Regions from separate parts of the Jezberella sp. genome, predicted to be linked through region 4. Evidence: predicted binding sites of a transcription regulator. Region 4 holds the regulator's gene; each other region holds the start of a gene.
What was found. The regulator sigma-54, encoded in region 4, starts transcription at its own class of promoters, with help from an activator protein. The targets are predictions, from matches to a motif close to TGGCANGNAANCTGCTTT.

Region 1 (4,200 bases), on a different contig from region 4:
GCCCGTCTGGTAATAACCGACCAGTTGCAAGCGCTTGGCCTTGTACGTCATAGGCCACGGCATGAACACATGCTGCGTCCATCTCGTCGACCTCTTCCTCGGGGGGCACCCCTTGTTCAATGACAAAGACGGCATGCCTGATGGGCAGCGCGTCTTGTTGCATCTCATGCCAAGGCCCCAATCTTATGTTTACGTCATGGCGATGCATTTCAATCTCTTTTTGCCTGTCATTCATGAGCTCAATCAATTCGCGTTTAGCCAGCCACCCCATGTGCTAACCCGTATCACGATAGTGCAACATAGCTGACCTTAAGTTGCATAGGATACCAACATCCTGCGGCACACTTGAGACAAGCATGTCCAACGTTGTCTGTTAAATTCCCAGCAAACATCATTTGAGACGAGGCACTTATGGCATTGCTTGCACCACGAAATTTTGCACTATGGATTGCCATGGCAGGTGCCGCGATTGGGACAGGGCTCATGCTATTGGGTTCTCCTTACTGGTTACTGCTAGCGCTGCCCTCTTGGTTGTTGGTGGCGGTCGGGTTTAGAGACCTTCATCAATCACATCACGCGATCCTGCGCAATTACCCCATCATTGGTCATATCCGATTTTTTCTCGAGTTCATCCGGCCTGAGATCAGGCAATATCTACTCGAGAACGATACAGAAGAGGCCCCCTTTGCTAGGGTCAAACGCTCGTTGGCTTATCAACGCGCTAAAAAGGCGAGTGATAAACGCCCGTTTGGTACCCAACTTGATGTGTATGGGGATCGTTATGAGTGGATTAATCATTCAATGGCGCCCACGAAAATAGCCGACATGGATTTTCGCATTACCGTGGGTGGGCCCGCCTGTTTGCAGCCAGTATCACTATCGGTCCTGAATATTTCGGCCATGAGTTTTGGGGCGCTGTCTGCCAATGCGGTACTCGCGCTCAACGAAGGTGCCAAAATCGGCAATTTTGCACACGATACGGGTGAAGGCGGCATCAGCAGTTACCACAAAAAGCCAGGGGGAGACTTAATCTGGAACATCGGTTCAGGCTACTTCGGTTGCCGTGATGAAAACGGCCGATTCTCTGAAACCAATTTCGTCGCTAATGCGAGCTTGCCTCAAGTACGCATGATCGAAATCAAATTGTCTCAAGGGGCAAAACCAGGCCATGGGGGGATTTTACCTGGTGCGAAAGTCACGGCCGAAATCGCGCTCGCCCGTGGTGTCAAAGAGGGTGAAGATTGCAATTCACCAGCGGCTCATACCGAATTCGACAGTCCCAAGGGTTTATTGCAATTCGTGCAGCGATTGCGCGCGCTGAGTGGTGGCAAACCCATTGGGTTTAAATTGTGTATCGGCCACACATGGGAGTGGTTCGGGATCGCCAAGGCCATGGTTGAAACGGGTATTACGCCAGATTTCATTGTTGTTGATGGCGCAGAGGGTGGCACAGGGGCCGCGCCAGTCGAATTCGTTGATCACGTTGGCACACCGCTGAGAGAGGGATTGCGTCTGGTGCACAATACTTTGGTTGGTCTCAATTTGCGGCACCTGATTAAAATCGGTGCCTCCGGTAAGATCGTATCCGCGTTCGACATGGCCTGTATCATGGCTCTTGGGGCAGACTGGTGTAACAGCGCTCGCGCGTTCATGTTTTCAATCGGATGCATTCAGGCACAAGCCTGTCACACCGATCGATGCCCCACCGGCGTGACCACACAGGATCCCCAACGACAAAAAGCACTGGTGGTGGCAGACAAGGCACCTCGTGTCGCCAGCTTTCATCAAAACACACTGCATGCGTTGGGCGAGTTGCTTGCGGCCGCAGGGCTTAAGCATCCAGACGATCTGCACACGCATCACATCGCGCGCCGCATGTCGTCGACGCAAGTCACGCTGCTCTCGTCGATATTTCCATCGATGCCCCCCGGCTCATTGCTCAGAGGCGAACTTCCTACTCGTGTGTTTCAAATTGGCTGGCCCATGGCAAGCGCGGACCGGTTCGCGCCTAACCAAGACTTGGGTGAGTCGTTAGCAAAAGCGCAAACCAACTCAGAACCGGTGATTGCCTGATCATCGCGTTTTATGCACCAACATGGTACTTTTTGCACTACTTGAGGGCGATCTCGAGGCAATTGAAAACGTTTATCGCCGTTTTATCCGTTCTTTCTATGTGACATTATTGTTGCAGCGCACATAGGCAGTCTGGCATGGCTCTTGCTTAGATCGTGACAAGTCAATCAATAATTAGTTTCCGAACTAATGTAATGAGTTTCAATCACTAAAGAGGATCTTCATGTTAACTTGGATAAAACGATCTCTAGCCTTAGCGGCAGTCGCGTTTATGTTGAGCGCGGCTAGTCTTAGCATCGCGCCCGTCGCGCATGCGCAAGACGCTAAACCGGCAGCCACAGCAGCGGCCGTTGCAGCACCTGCAGCCGCCGGCGATGCCGCGGCGGTCACGCCGCCGACCCCCAACAAAGGGGATACCGCATGGATGTTGATCTCAACGGCACTGGTTCTTCTCATGACATTGCCAGGTCTGGCTTTGTTCTACGGCGGCTTAACGCGGGCGAAAAACATCCTGTCGGTCTGCGCTCAGTGTATGGTGATTTTTTCTTTAATTACTGTCCTCTGGTCGATCTATGGCTATAGCCTCGCGTTCACCGAGGGCTCAGCTTGGATCGGAAAATTCGACCGATTATTTCTGGCTGGATTGACGCCGGATACCAATGCAGCCACTTTCAGCAAGGGCGTTGTCATTCCTGAGTTTGTCTTCATGGCGTTTCAGGCGGTCTTTGCAACGATCACATGCTGTCTGATCATCGGTGCTTTTGCTGAGCGTGCCAAGTTTTCTGCAATCCTGTGCTTCATGGTGTTGTGGTTCACCTTCAGCTACCTGCCGATTGCCCACATGGTTTGGTTCTGGCCTGGTCCAGACGACGTCAAAGATGCCGCTTCACTTGATGCGATGACAGCCAAGGCAGGCTGGTTGTTTCAGAAAGGGGTGCTTGATTTCGCCGGTGGTACTGTCGTTCATATCAATGCGGCCATTGCCGGTCTGGTTGGCTCATTTGTGATTGGCAAGCGCCTCGGTTACGGCCGCGAAATCATGAAGCCACACAACATGGTTCATGTCATGACGGGCGCATCGCTACTGTGGTTCGGCTGGTTCGGATTCAACGCTGGCTCAGCGCTTGAAGCCAATGGCACAGCTGCTCTCGCCTTTGTGAACACCTTCTTGGCAACCGCTGCTGCAGTATTAGGCTGGACCTTTGCTGAGTGGATTTCTAAAGGCAAGCCATCCGTGCTGGGTGGTGCATCGGGTTGCGTCGCAGGTTTGGTGGCCATCACCCCCGCTGCTGGTTTTGTCGGCCCGATGGGCGCCCTGGTCATTGGTGCGCTAGCTGGCATTGTTTGTTTATGGGGTGTCAACGGTCTGAAAAAGCTGTTGGGTTCAGACGACTCCTTGGATGTCTTCGGTGTACATGGTGTTGGCGGGATATTGGGTGCCCTTCTAACAGGCGTGTTTGCAGCCCCCTCCTTGGGCGGCACAGGCATCTACGACTACGTCACCAATGCTACTGCCAAAGACTACGACATGCTCGGTCAACTCTGGATTCAGTCCCAAGGCGTCCTGACGACGTTGATCTGGTCAGGTGTGGTCTCGTTCATTGCCTTCAAATTGGTCGATATCGTGATCGGACTGCGTGTCCCAGAGGATGAAGAGCGTGAAGGCCTTGACATCACCTCGCATGGCGAGTCTGCCTACGAAAATTAAGCTTCACCTTAATCAGTTTGCTTTAAGCACGTGCTAAATAACTCCCGGAGCACTCATGCAACTCTTATCGAAATCTGTCACTGTCCTTGCCTTGGCATGCACATTAACGGGCGCGGCTTACACCCAGGTCGCACTGGCGGAAGAACCCGCAGCGGCCCCAAGCCCATTTACGGCCAACGCCTCTGTGGTTAGCGAATACCGGTATCGTGGTCTCTCGCAATCAAACTTTCAACCAGCTGTCCAAGGTGGGTTTGACTACGCGCATGAGAGCGGTTTCTACATCGGCAATTGGAACTCAACCATTAGCTGGATCTCTGATGCCAACAAAGGCACGTCAGCCCCCATCGAAATGGACTTTTATGGTGGCTACAAGCACGACTGGTCTGAGGGTTTCATCGCTGACGTCGGCATCTTGCAAT
Region 2 (4,200 bases), on a different contig from region 4:
TGGTTTCATGAACCGCTGCAGAACCGCGCAATTGACGCTTGGTCTTCGTGGTCTTTTTGGTCAGGATATGGCGTTTGAACGCATGACCCCGCTTGATTGATCCGCTACCGCGGACCTGAAAGCGCTTTGCAGCACTTTTCTTGGTTTTCATCTTAGGCATGATGAATGATCCTTGCTTAATAAACGCGTGTCCCACAGGTGCTTTGCCTAAGGCAAATCTTGGTAACCTGAAGCGCATGCGACTTCTAACCCCACCGCCTTGTGGTCACTCGAAAGAGCCGATTCACAAGAGACAAAAATCATCACTGATGTCAACATTGACGTCAATTATTGACTTCATGTACTTAAGCTCATGTACTTAAGCTCATGTACTTAAGCTCATATACTTAAGCGGGAAAGCCTTTGATTATAATATGGTTTTTGGGTTTTACGCAAGTTTCGCCTTCAAGTTACTGTGTAAAGTGACTCAGATTCTCTATTCGATATTTAAACGCCTCGGCGAGATGCACGGTTGAAATTTCTGTTGCCGCATCCAAGTCTGCGCAGGTTCGAGCCACCCGCTGTAGACGGGCAACAGAGCGATTGGATAAGCGATAGCGTAGGGTTAGCATCTGGATTAGCGCTTGCGCAGCGGTGTCCAAAATACAGTATCGGTTGAGTGACGTGCCTGTTAAACGAGCATTAGCAACGCCCTGACGCTGTGTGGCTCGGGCGTGCGCGCACTGCACTCTTGGCCGAATGACCGCTGATTTCTCAGCGGGTGTCTGTCTATTCTGCTCACGACAGGCAGACGGTAACCACACAACAATATCAATGCGATCCAGCAACGGCCCAGATAATTTGGCTTGGTAGCGTCGAATGTCTTGAGCTGAGCACCGGCAACGCCCGCCGGAATCACCGCGATAACCACAGGGACACGGATTCATGGTTGCAATCAGCTGAAAGTTTGCTGGAAAGGTGATTTTGTGGTTTGCACGGGCAATTGAAATTTGCTGATTTTCCAGGGGCTCTCGAAGGGCTTCAAGGGTGCGGCGATCAAATTCAGGGATTTCGTCTAAAAAAAGAACGCCGTGATGCGCCAGCGTAATTTCACCTGGTTGCGGGATACGCCCGCCGCCAACGATCGCAGCGGGTGAGGCGCTATGATGAGGCGCTCTAAATGGTCGATCCGCTAGGTTAAGGTCGGTTGACTCAGCATATGAGGCAATGGCCGCCACTTCGACTTGCTCAGTCGTCAGTAGCGGCGGCAAAATGCCAGGCAAACAATTCGCCAGCATGCTTTTACCAACCCCTGGTGGACCAATCAACAACATGCTGTGAAACCCGGTTGCAGCGACTTCGAGCGCTCGCCGAGCAGTCGCTTGCCCTTGCACTTCCCCCATACAGGGGCGACCATGATGTTGCTTATTTGGCAACGCTTTCAAAGCAATAGACGACAATTCGCAACGGTCACACAGAAAATCAACCACTTGTTTGAGTGTGTCTGCAGCAAATACCTTGTCCAACAACGCTCGACTGGCGTGCTCGGCGCTCAGTCTGGGCACGATCAAGCCACGAATCTGGGGATGACGCGACACTTCCATGGCGATCGTGATTGCCCCGCGAATCGGCATCAACGCGCCTGTCAGCGACAGCTCACCGGCAAAGACGAATTGGCTCAGTCGAGAGACGAAATTGTCTTTCGACGAGGTGACGGATAGTTCAGGCAGATCAATTTGGCCAGAGATCAGCAATACGCCCAAGGCGATGGGTAGGTCGAAACGACCCGACTCCTTTGGCAAATCCGCGGGCGCCAAATTAACGGTGATCCGCCCGTTCGGGAACTCAAAGCCGCTACTTTGAATAGCTGCTCGTACTCGTTCCCGACTTTCTTTAACTTCTGCATCTGCGAGCCCGACGACGGTGAAGCTTGGTAAACCAGTACCAAGGTGCACCTCTACATTGACAGGCAGTGCAACCATGCCGACCAGCGCTCGGCTATTTAATACGGCTAGTGTCATACGTCAGCCTAAAAAGGCCGAAGTGTATGGTTGTCTAAAACAAAGATAAAGATCGTCAGGATAGAAACGTCTGCGCAAAAAAATGCCTAAATAGCACCTGCTTCAAGCGCTGCGATGCGAGCCTCAAGCGCACGCACTTGGGTCTCGAGCACAGTTACTCGCTCTGTTGTCAGGCGCAGAAGGCTTGATTGAGCATCAAAATCTTCTCGTGTGACTAGATCCATCTTATTGAAAGCGCTACCCATCATGGCACGGACGTTACGCTCAATATCTGCCGCTGGGCTCTTGGCAACCAGTTCAGACAAGTTCTGTTGCACCTGTTCAATCCAAACGTTCGGTTTCATGGCGAATCCTTGCAAAAAGTGAAACGACGATCTGGTCATAGTTTACAACTAGACCATTCGTTGTAACGAATCGACGTCTAACCATACTTGGTAAAAAAATACCAATTTGGGGCGTGCGACTCGAAAATGCACTGTTATGGAGCGATTTTGTATGCGCTGTCATGATTTTGTCAAAATCACGCAAAAACCTTCAAGGTTTAAGGGTAGGCATGAACCCGCATCTAGCCATTTATTGGCATGAAATTTGCTTTATCTCAACCGTTACAACAATAGACTTAGGGATAGATCCATGAAGCTGATTATTGCAATCATTAAACCGTTCAAGCTCGATGAAGTCAGGGTCGCGTTATCGACCTTAGGAGTTCAAGGTCTGACTGTTACAGAGGTTAAAGGCTTTGGTCGGCAAAAAGGTCACACCGAACTCTACCGTGGTGCCGAATATGCCGTCGATTTTTTACCAAAATTAAGGGTTGAAGCAGCCGTGGCCGACAACTTGGTCGATCAAGCGATAGAGACCATCGAACAAGCAGCTAGAACCGGGAAGATTGGCGACGGTAAGATTTTTGTCGCAGCACTTGAACAAGTGGTACGAATCAGAACCGGTGAAACAGGCGAAGCGGCCCTTTAATCCTGTGAGTTCAAAAAATCGGGGTCAATGGGTTGACCTCGATTAAGAATCGTTGCGACCTCAGTCCTTAGGGCATTTGAATGAGCCCGACGTATTTCCCGTTTAACGTCCAACAACTGCTGGGGATGCATCGAGAATTCAGTCAAGCCTAATCCAAGAAGCAGTCGGGTAAGCTTTGAGTCACCTGCCATTTCGCCACAAACCGACACGGGCTTGCCTGCTCTTTCTCCCGCATTAATCGTATTGGCAATGAGTCTCAGGACAGCTGGGTGAAGCGGATCGTAAAGAGAGGCTACTTCTGAATCGGTTCTGTCAATGGCCAATGTGTATTGGATGAGGTCGTTCGTGCCGATCGAAAGAAAGTCTAAAACTTGTACAAATGGCTCGATCGCGATGGCAATGGCCGGAACTTCTACCATGGCACCGAGTTCAACGTTTAGGTCGTATGGCTCACCGCGCTCATCGAGTTCTTGCATCGCAGCGCGGACTGCCGCTTTGGTGGCTTGTATCTCATGCAGGTGCGCGATCATCGGAATCAGGATTTTGACCTTGCCGTGGGCAGACGCACGTAAAATCGCCCGCAATTGAGTGGCGAATAACTCTGGCCGAGCCAAGCAGTACCTGATAGCCCGTTGACCGAGAGCTGGGTTCATGGTGACCGCTAACTCGCCATCTAATGTCTTATCGGCACCAATATCAAGCGTACGAATCGTGACAGGTCGACCTTCCATGGTTTTAACAACCGTCGCATAAGCTTGATATTGCTCTTCTTCATTGGGCAGGTCAGTCTTACCAATGAAGAGGAACTCACTGCGAAACAAACCGATCCCATCGGCGCCATTTGCCACAGCGAGGGCGGCCTCTTCGGGCAACTCGATATTGGCCAGCATACCGATACGGTGGCCATCCAAGGTCACCGCAGGCACGTTTTTAAGGAGGGCGAGTTCTTCTCGATAACGACGAAACTCTGCCTGCATCTGTCGATATTCTTGCAGTGCAAAATCTGGCGGATTGACGATCACTGTGCCCGACGCGCCATCCAAAACCACCACGTCGCCATCAGCAACGAGCGAACGGACATGACCTAAACCCACGACCGCAGGTACCGCCATACTTCTAGCAACAATGGCCGTATGGGATGTGGGGCCACCAAGGTCTGTCGCAAAACCCGCGAAGCTCGCGCCACGCAATCGCACCATGTCGGCCGGAGAGATATCGTGAGCGACGA
Region 3 (4,200 bases), on a different contig from region 4:
ACGGTACTCTTGCGCACGTAATCAATACCTTTGCCATAGGCCGTGACAAATTTCTTGGTCTCGGTCGGGTACTTTTTGACAAAATCTGCGGTCAGTGAGGCCGAACCACCGAACCACGGCGCCATCGCATCACCGAGGATGTACTTAGAGATGACGCCAGCTTCCAAGACGCGGGTGGCACCATTCAAGCGACCAATCGTCCCGGTCGGCTCCAGGGTATAGACAGCATCAACCTGACCTGCGGCAAGTGCTGCCACGTGTTGTGCAATCGGCAGTTCAATCACGGTAGCCCCGGTTGCACCTGCACGCTCAAGTACTGTTCTGGCCAGTGTTAGGTTTTGAATGCCAGGGCCACTGGCAACTTTTTTGCCTTTGAGCTCAGCCATGGTTTTTACGGGGCTGCTAGAGGCGACTAAAAATTCGTCCAACACGTCTTTGACATTACTTGGGTTGGACGCAAAGATTTTAAAGGTACCGGGGGAGGCAACTTCACCGATGCCCAAGTTGGCTGAGCCGGTACCGTTGGCGCTACCGTCACAACGACCGGCAAGCATCGCTTCCATAATCTGTGCGGCACTGGCGAATTTAACGCCCTCAACGTCCAGACCCGCCTCTTTGAAGTAACCCTTTTCAAGCGCCGCGTAAAAGGGCAGACCTGCCGCTATGGGCCAATAGCCGATTCGAATTTTTGGGGTGCTTTGCGCGTGAACGAGCGATGGGGTTCCCAGCACGCTCAATGCACCAGTGGCCGCCCCTGCTTGTAATAGCTTGCGGCGCGAAGTGGAGACAAAGGGCTTAGCTGTCAAGGTGCGATGGGTCATGAAGAACTCCAAGGGTGAGTAAAAGGTCAATTGGTTGAGTGGGTCAAGCTGTTTACGTAGGCGCGCCATCCGCCCAGATGAGTAATATCCGTCGCTGTTGTTAGCGCTTGTGCTTCACAAACGAAGCCTTGCACTGAAGAGCCATCGGCGAGTGTCAAGGTACCAATGCCCAGCGGGGCTGGGATCGACGCAACGAATGAACCGTAGTGGGTTAGCGGCATCTCCCAGATCTCGAGGGCGATTGCGGCCCCCTGGCCTGACTCCACACGCAACAAACCAGGTTTGGGCGGTTGCGAGTCTGCTAACGCAAAAAAGCGATAGTCAGGTGCTGTATGCGTAGCTTCGACCAAGGTGGCATCCCGCTCTGTCAGTTGCCAGTTCAACGGCATGCCGCTCAGGTGTGCCCCCAATACAGCGACCCGTACGGTAGCGGGCGTCTGCAAAGCTGCGATGGGCTCTGGCTCAGGCAAGGTCTGCGAGGTGGCGCCAAGCGATAAATCCGTGGCGTGGTGATAACGCTGGCCCAGATCGGCCAATTGCCAATCGCTGCCAGCTGGGCCAATCAGGGTGACGCCAAAGGGCAATCCATCGGGCCTGATCAGACTCGGTACCGACAGCGCAGCGTAGTCAAACAGGTTAACGAAGTTGGTGTATTGCCCAAGGTTACGGTTAAGGGCGACAGGATCTGCTTGCATTTGATCGATGGTGTAGTGCGTCGGTGCGGTCGGCACAAACAGGACATCGATCTCTTGCCACATCCGCCGGGCTACCTGACTGAGGGCCAACATCTCAATCTCAGCACGAATGTAGTCAGCGGCGCTATATTGCCGTCCTTTGGCGATGATGCTGCGTACCGGCTCGATCACCTCTTCTTCATGGGCATCAAAAAATGCTTGAATGGCGGTATAGCGCTGACTGACCAATGCACTGTCGTAGAGCATGGCCGCGGCCTGCGCAAGCGGTGCGTAATTAATCGTCACCGCGGTACCACCGAGGCGCGTCAGCTGATCCAGAGACTGGGTAAAAGCCGCCTCAGCGAGTTTGTCGCCAAAGAATTCAAGGGTATCGGGTACGCCAAAGCGAAACTTTGCTGGTAAGGGTTTCGAAGCCATCGTAACCCTTCGGGAAAACGGATCCGCCTCGTCATAGCCTATACACGCCTGCAACACCTTCGCTGCCGTTGAGACTGTCGCTGCAAAAATCGAGACGCAATCGACGTTTTGTGCTGCGGGCACCACGCCTCGGGCCGAAATCAAACCACGGGTCGGCTTCAGGCCCACAAGGTTGTTCAGACCAGCGGGCACACGTCCCGAGCCTGCCGTATCCGTGCCCAGAGAGAAGTCGGCCAGGCCTTTGGCCACGACGTAAGCCGAGCCGGAACTGGATCCGCCCGAAACATAGGCCGCGTTGATTGCATTAGGAACCGCGCCGTAGGGAGAACGTGTTCCGTTGAGACCGCAAGCAAACTGATCGAGGTTGGTTTTGCCTATCAGGCGCGCACCAGCCCGAAGCAAGTGGTCTACCACCTGCGCGTGCTCGCTCGGCGAGTAAGCAAAAGCCGAGCATCCGGCGGTTGTCGGTAAACCCGCCACGTCAATATTGTCTTTGACGGCAAAGCGCAAGCCATCCAGTGGGCCAGCGCCAGCCTGCGATTGCGGCTGACTAGAGGGCTCAGCGGACACGCGCGTGATCCACGCCGAATCTGTATCTGTGGCCTCGGCGCAAGCTGGTCTGCGAGTGATTCCAGCGAATGGTGGTTGCACGGTATTGCGTCTCCCTGTTTTGTTTAAGGGTAGAAGCAATATTTGTGCCAATCTCAGGTGGTGACGCTAGTCAGCAGACAGCTCTGACTAGCGCCACGGGACGGTCTTAAGCCGCTAACTTATCCTGCGCGTCTTCTGGCAACAGTCGGCCAGCGCCGCCGATCGAGATCTTGCGGGGCAGTTTCTCAGCGGGGATCACGTTTTCAAGCCTAATCACCAACAAACCGCTTTCAATATCAGCCGAACGAACCACCACTGTCTCAGCGAGCGTGAAGTCATGTTTAAAGTCACGATTCGCAATGCCTTTGTGCAGATATTCACCAACCGGCTCAGACTTAAACTTCCCTGTCACCGTCAACTTGCTGCCTTCAGACGTGATGTCGATTTCGTCTTGTTTGAAACCAGCGATCGCAATCTCAATGGCGTAGTCACGCTCACTGATTTTGACGATGTTATAGGGTGGATAGCTCTGGGCTTTATTGACGCCGTCACTTGAGCTCATTTGCTCAAACGCATCGATCAGCCGATCAAAACCAATTGAATTCAACAGCACGTTTCTACCTAGCGTGTAGGTCATCATTTTCTCCTTAAATTTAAGCAAGTTTCATTGCCCAGACCCTTAAGGCATCCGGGTACTGACTATTTAGGGATTGACCAACAAAATTTCAAGAGGAGAAGCGAGCGTGGGGCAAGATCAAGCGATCATTTTGTGTTTTTCGATGGGCTAGCAAAAACGCCATAAAAAAAACGGGGCCATCTTCATGACCCCGCTGGCTTTATTGACACGGCTAACAACATGGGCGTTAAAAAGGAAAAGTTTACCGGAGACTTTAATCGCCTTATGCGAATAACAAGATTTATGCCATTTTCATTGGTGAAATACAAATTTTTCAAAATTGAAAGTGGCAAAAGTGTAAATTTATTTGTAAATAAATTCGCTCTAACTATTTCAAAGACATGACTGAACAGTCTGGTTGACTTGACCACGCGAATCGGATATCTTGAGCGATCAAAGGCTGTCAACCGAAACAGCCTTATTTTCAGGTTTGCCACGTCAAGATTGTTTTGATCGCGCAGGACATAAGGCGGACAATTTGACTAGGAGTAACCATGAAGAAGCACTCGCAGCCAATTGACTCGAATGGCGGTAAGGTCGGCCCGTTGCTGTCTAAGTCGGATTTCGAAAAGTTTGCGGACTCTCTTTGGATGCCATCTGTATTAGAGGACTCTTATTTTGAAGAAATGCGGAAACAGAGATCACCAAAAGACATTCCAAAACGGCATATTGATGGCCAGGATGTTTCCCAATGAGATAAGGCATCAATGCATATTCCGGTCTGACGGATCAACTTCTCCGGAAGTCCCTGACCACCGTATATCAATTTTCTGGTGTCGCTATAACAGGTTCGACGGCGCCGCTTTGGGCTGCAAGCCGACTTAGCGTTTTACGATCTGCCTTCTCCAAAGCAGTCATCGCTGCCATAGGAACGGTACGCACCCATCAGCTAGCGATAGTTGAACATTGTCTCTAGCTACCAAATCCCTGTGCCTGGGCAACTGCGAGTGTTGACGAATGTCTGAAACATGGAAAATTGGAACGATCCATGATGTTGAGA
Region 4 (4,200 bases):
GGATCATGACAAATATCTCTTAACGTACTAAGCCCAAGAGATTTTTACTTTTTAGCATGTAGACCTGACAGGATCTTGCCAGGTTTTAGTATGAATGGGTGGCGGATGGCTGCCGGACTGCCACGGGACGCTAGGCCCGGCAACCGATCGCTAGTAGTAGCGATAGAGGGGTGTGCGATAGATCGCGAGATGCAACAGACGAACGAACGCCCTCGACAGCAAGGCCGAGATCGATTTTCGAAGTTGAGACGTCACCGGAGTGCGTCATAAAAATTGCATCCATGTCGCTAGTCGAACATAAATCGATAATAAAAGCAACTTGCGCTCAACCGGTTGACTGACCGCGTGAGGCGCTTGGGGATTTTTCAACACTCGCCGACGGGCCGATGCCACTCGCTGCCAGCGCTGCATCAATGGCGGCTTTTTGGGCACGAGCCAGGGCGAGTTTTCGGACGCGCCCACTTCTCAATTGTTTTAAGGTTGTCCGAATATGGCCGTAGTTGATGGGTACTTCTTTGTCCTTCCAGACCCATTTAAGAACATCCAGCGCCTCGGGTGACAGCTGTGTAGCGAGTGTTTCAATCAAGTCGAGTGGCACCAGTGCATTTCGGCCGGCTAAGATACTTTTGATGAGATAGCTTCTGATCGCACCGAGAATGAACAATGTCACAATCAGCAGCAAACCAGCCCAGATATACCAATTGATACGGTTGAGGAAATCGAGCACTTGAGGCCCGAGAATATTCAGGAAGCTAATGCTGTCATAGCGCAGCCCAGCTGTTCTTTGTAAGACCGTGACGCAGATTGAGAACCAGGCCAGACCAACCACGCCCACGACCAGCAAACGGATTAACACGGGCAACCAAGCGAGCTGGATGCACATTTTTTGTAATAAACGCCGATCTTGGTGGCGATTTTGTGTATTGAGTGAGATCATCATGCACAATATTGTACCCATGAGCAGACAATTACTCGAACTGAGAACCAGTCAACAGTTGACGTTGACCCCAGCCCTGCAGCAATCCTTACGGATTTTGCAGCTGTCGACGCTTGACCTCGAATCAGAGGTGTCCCGGGCGCTGGCCGAAAACCCACTGCTTGAGTCACAAGGACAGGACAGCGAACGGGACGAAAAAGTCTCGGCGGACGCGGCTGGGCAAGTGCCCATGAATTACGACGCGATGGCGACCCCTGTTGCAAATGTCGACAGCCACGATGCTGGGGCAGACGCGAAAGCGTCAACGAATTCAGATGCCGAGTTCGATTCAACCACGTTATCCGCCGATTTCAAGTCGTCTCGCGATTCACGCGATGATGACCAGGATGTTCGGCCCGAGTCTGCGGTGCAGAGCAGTTTGCGTGATTATTTGCTGGATCAATTGAAGACCACCCGTTTTTCGGTGCGAGATGCGGCGCTGGTCGAGATTTTGATCGAGGAACTGGACGACGATGGATTGCTGGCGTCACCGCTGGAAGAGATTGTGACGTGGATGGATCCTGCGCTTGGCTTAACAATCGACGATTTTGCGGTTGCGGTGAACTTGTTGCATTCGTTTGACCCACCGGGGATTGGTGCTCGCGATCTGTCTGAGTGCCTTGACCTACAGTTGCAGTATGCGGATTTGAGTCAATATCCTGAGGCAGGAGACCGCAACATATTGGCGCTGGCTCGTGAAATTTGCAGGATCGGTTTGCCTATATTGGCGACCGGTAACATGGGCAAACTCCGCGATATGCTGGGTTGTGATGTAAGCCAGCTGAAGCTGGCTCACGGACTCATTTTGAAACTGAACCCGAGACCCGCTTCTAACTGGACGCGTCCCGCCGCTGAATTTGCCGTCCCCGACGTCATCGTTCGCAAAGTCGATGCCGATTGGCGGGTATTTCTGAATGATGCGGTCATGCCCAAACTGCGCGTGAACGAAATGTATGCGAAAGCCCTTGGTACGGCACGGTCAGGCGCAAATGCCGACTTGCATGGTAAGTTGCAAGAGGCGCGGTGGCTCATCCGTAATGTGGCCCAGCGCTTTGACACCATCCGCAGAGTGGCTGAAGTCATCGTTCATTATCAGCAAGATTTTTTCTTGCAAGGCTGGCAGGCAATAAGACCCTTAACGTTGAAAGATGTGGCTGGCGAACTTGGGATGCACGAGTCGACCATTTCGCGGGCGACAACGCAAAAATTCATACTCACCCCTTTCGGAACGGTTGAGCTAAAGCGGTTCTTTAGTACAGGCTTAGCCTCATCAGGGGGGGGCGAAGCGACCTCTGCTACCGCGATCCAGACGCGCATCAAGGCCTTGATTGACGCTGAGGACCGGCATAAACCGCTGTCTGACAGTCAACTGGTTAGCTTGCTTGAGAAGGACGGTATTAGCGTTGCGAGGCGAACCGTGGCGAAATATCGTGAAGTACTGCGTATACCCACCGCGCCGCTTAGAAAATCACAAGCACAGGCGAACTGACGATCTTAACCGCCTCCGGGGTGGCTTAATGACGCGTTGGGATTAGGGCAATTACTTGCTTGCCCCCACGCGTGGTTGGGTTCGCAATATCTGCGTTGCGCTTGCTCAACACAGCGTGGGCGATCAAAGAATTTCAGTTTGCTGCATTGATCCAGATCATTTTTTAACGCCTGTTGCCAAGAGATCACCAGTCTGTTGGGAGTTGCTGGTTTTAACGGCTCGGCAGGGCGGTTTGGCACGTCGGGCGAGCGTGGCGCCAAAGGCGTGTTGGGTGCGTCGATGGTGACAATATCAGACGGCCCTTGCGGCCATTGCGTACCGCCCGCAGACAACGCACGATCAGGCATATCAGCCTCGGCTTTTGGTACGTCAATACGGATCATGTCCTCAGAATCACGCACAACGCCATCGACGTGGGTACGCACGATCGACCATTCAACCGGTGCAATGCTTTTTGGCTGTCCAAGCGTCCCGTCTGTCCGTGGTTGTGGTGGTTCGGCGAGGGTTTGCTTGCTTTTGTCGTCAAGTGCGCTCTGGATTTTGGCATCGTTGGCTGAAGCAATACTTGCGGGTGCCTTATTGACCAACCACTCCCCGAGTTTGATCCCACCTTGCCAACAGGCAACTGCAACAATCAACAGAAATCCGATTAACACGCGCCATGACATGGTCTTTCGTCTCAGTTAGTGAGCAGCCGAAGGGGCTGCGCCGTGTTCGCGCATGGCATGAAAACGTATCGAGGGATAGCGCTCTTCTGCGACGCGAAGTTGAGCGCCAGACGTTACCAAAAAGGCTGGCGCTTCGACAACATCATAGGCGATATGTGAGGCATTCGCGTCGATAAATTTGCGTAATTCCTTAGGGTCTTCAGCAGTAATCCATCTGGCCATGCTGTAGCGCGAGGGCATCATGCGTGCTTCACAGCCATATTCGGCAGCGAGCCTGTGCGCGACGACTTCAAACTGTAGTTGGCCGACCGCCCCGAGCAGTAAAGCCCCGCCTGCGGCAATGGGTCGAAATACTTGAATGGCACCTTCTTCACCAAGCTGAGCTAGGCCTGTGCGTAACTGTTTGATACGTAAAGGATCTTTGACTTCAACTGCTTGAAACAGTTCAGGTGCAAAAAACGGTAAACCGGTAAAGTGCAGGGATTCTCCCTCGGTGAGAACATCGCCAAGATGCAAGATCCCGTGATTGGGAATACCAATCACATCACCCGCGTAAGCCTCATCAACCAATTCACGGCGTTGTGACAAAAAGGACACGACGTTATTGGGTCTGATTTCCTTACCATTACGGGATACTTTTAGCCGCATCCCGCGATTGAATTTCCCCGAACTGACCCTGACAAAGGCGACGCGATCGCGATGTGCCGGATCCATATTGGCCTGTACTTTGAACACAACGCCAGTGAATTTTGGCTCTTCAGGATTGACCTGCCGTTCAGTAGCGCTTCGGGAACCAGGTGGTGGGGCCTGATCGACGAGCGCATCCAGCACCTCTTGTACGCCAAAGTTGTTGATGGCAGAGCCGAAAAATACAGGGGTTTGTTTGCCCGCCAGGAAGGCAGCACGATCAAACGCAGGGGCCGCCGCCTGAATCAGTTCGATGTCGTTTTTTGCGCTGGTGAATGCATCGCCAAAGCGCTTGGCGATCTCAGGATTATCGAGACCATCAATGACGTCGTCTTTGCTGTCGTCGCGGCGTTCTTGGCCTGGTCGAAACAGTCGCATCT

Region 1: AC1W8Y_RS10630 (ammonium transporter) is a predicted target of sigma-54. The motif match lies at 2,207-2,224, and genes of this name have one in related genera.
Region 2: AC1W8Y_RS03065 (P-II family nitrogen regulator) is a predicted target of sigma-54. The motif match lies at 2,578-2,595, and genes of this name have one in related genera.
Region 3: atzF (allophanate hydrolase) is a predicted target of sigma-54. The motif match lies at 2,617-2,634, and genes of this name have one in related genera.

What each region holds. Positions count from the first base shown of each region.
Region 1 covers NZ_CBAZRM010000012.1:36,372-40,571, reverse strand. Annotated here, with positions in the region: gene AC1W8Y_RS10640 (GNAT family N-acetyltransferase) at 1-235, opposite strand, end outside; gene AC1W8Y_RS10635 (FMN-binding glutamate synthase family protein) at 412-2,073, shown strand; gene AC1W8Y_RS10630 (ammonium transporter) at 2,297-3,781, shown strand; gene AC1W8Y_RS10625 (TorF family putative porin) at 3,837-4,200, shown strand, end outside.
Region 2 covers NZ_CBAZRM010000003.1:84,300-88,499, reverse strand. Annotated here, with positions in the region: gene rpmI (50S ribosomal protein L35) at 1-160, opposite strand, end outside; gene AC1W8Y_RS03075 (YifB family Mg chelatase-like AAA ATPase) at 450-2,000, opposite strand; gene AC1W8Y_RS03070 (accessory factor UbiK family protein) at 2,087-2,344, opposite strand; gene AC1W8Y_RS03065 (P-II family nitrogen regulator) at 2,634-2,972, shown strand; gene ptsP (phosphoenolpyruvate--protein phosphotransferase) at 2,969-4,200, opposite strand, start outside.
Region 3 covers NZ_CBAZRM010000007.1:57,577-61,776, reverse strand. Annotated here, with positions in the region: gene AC1W8Y_RS06910 (ABC transporter substrate-binding protein) at 1-821, opposite strand, end outside; gene atzF (allophanate hydrolase) at 848-2,584, opposite strand; gene AC1W8Y_RS06900 (Hsp20 family protein) at 2,691-3,161, opposite strand; gene AC1W8Y_RS06895 (hypothetical protein) at 3,695-3,895, shown strand.
Region 4 covers NZ_CBAZRM010000011.1:94,613-98,812, reverse strand. Annotated here, with positions in the region: gene AC1W8Y_RS10230 (hypothetical protein) at 326-883, opposite strand; gene rpoN (RNA polymerase factor sigma-54) at 957-2,465, shown strand; gene AC1W8Y_RS10220 (hypothetical protein) at 2,471-3,133, opposite strand; gene AC1W8Y_RS10215 (peptide chain release factor 3) at 3,149-4,200, opposite strand, start outside.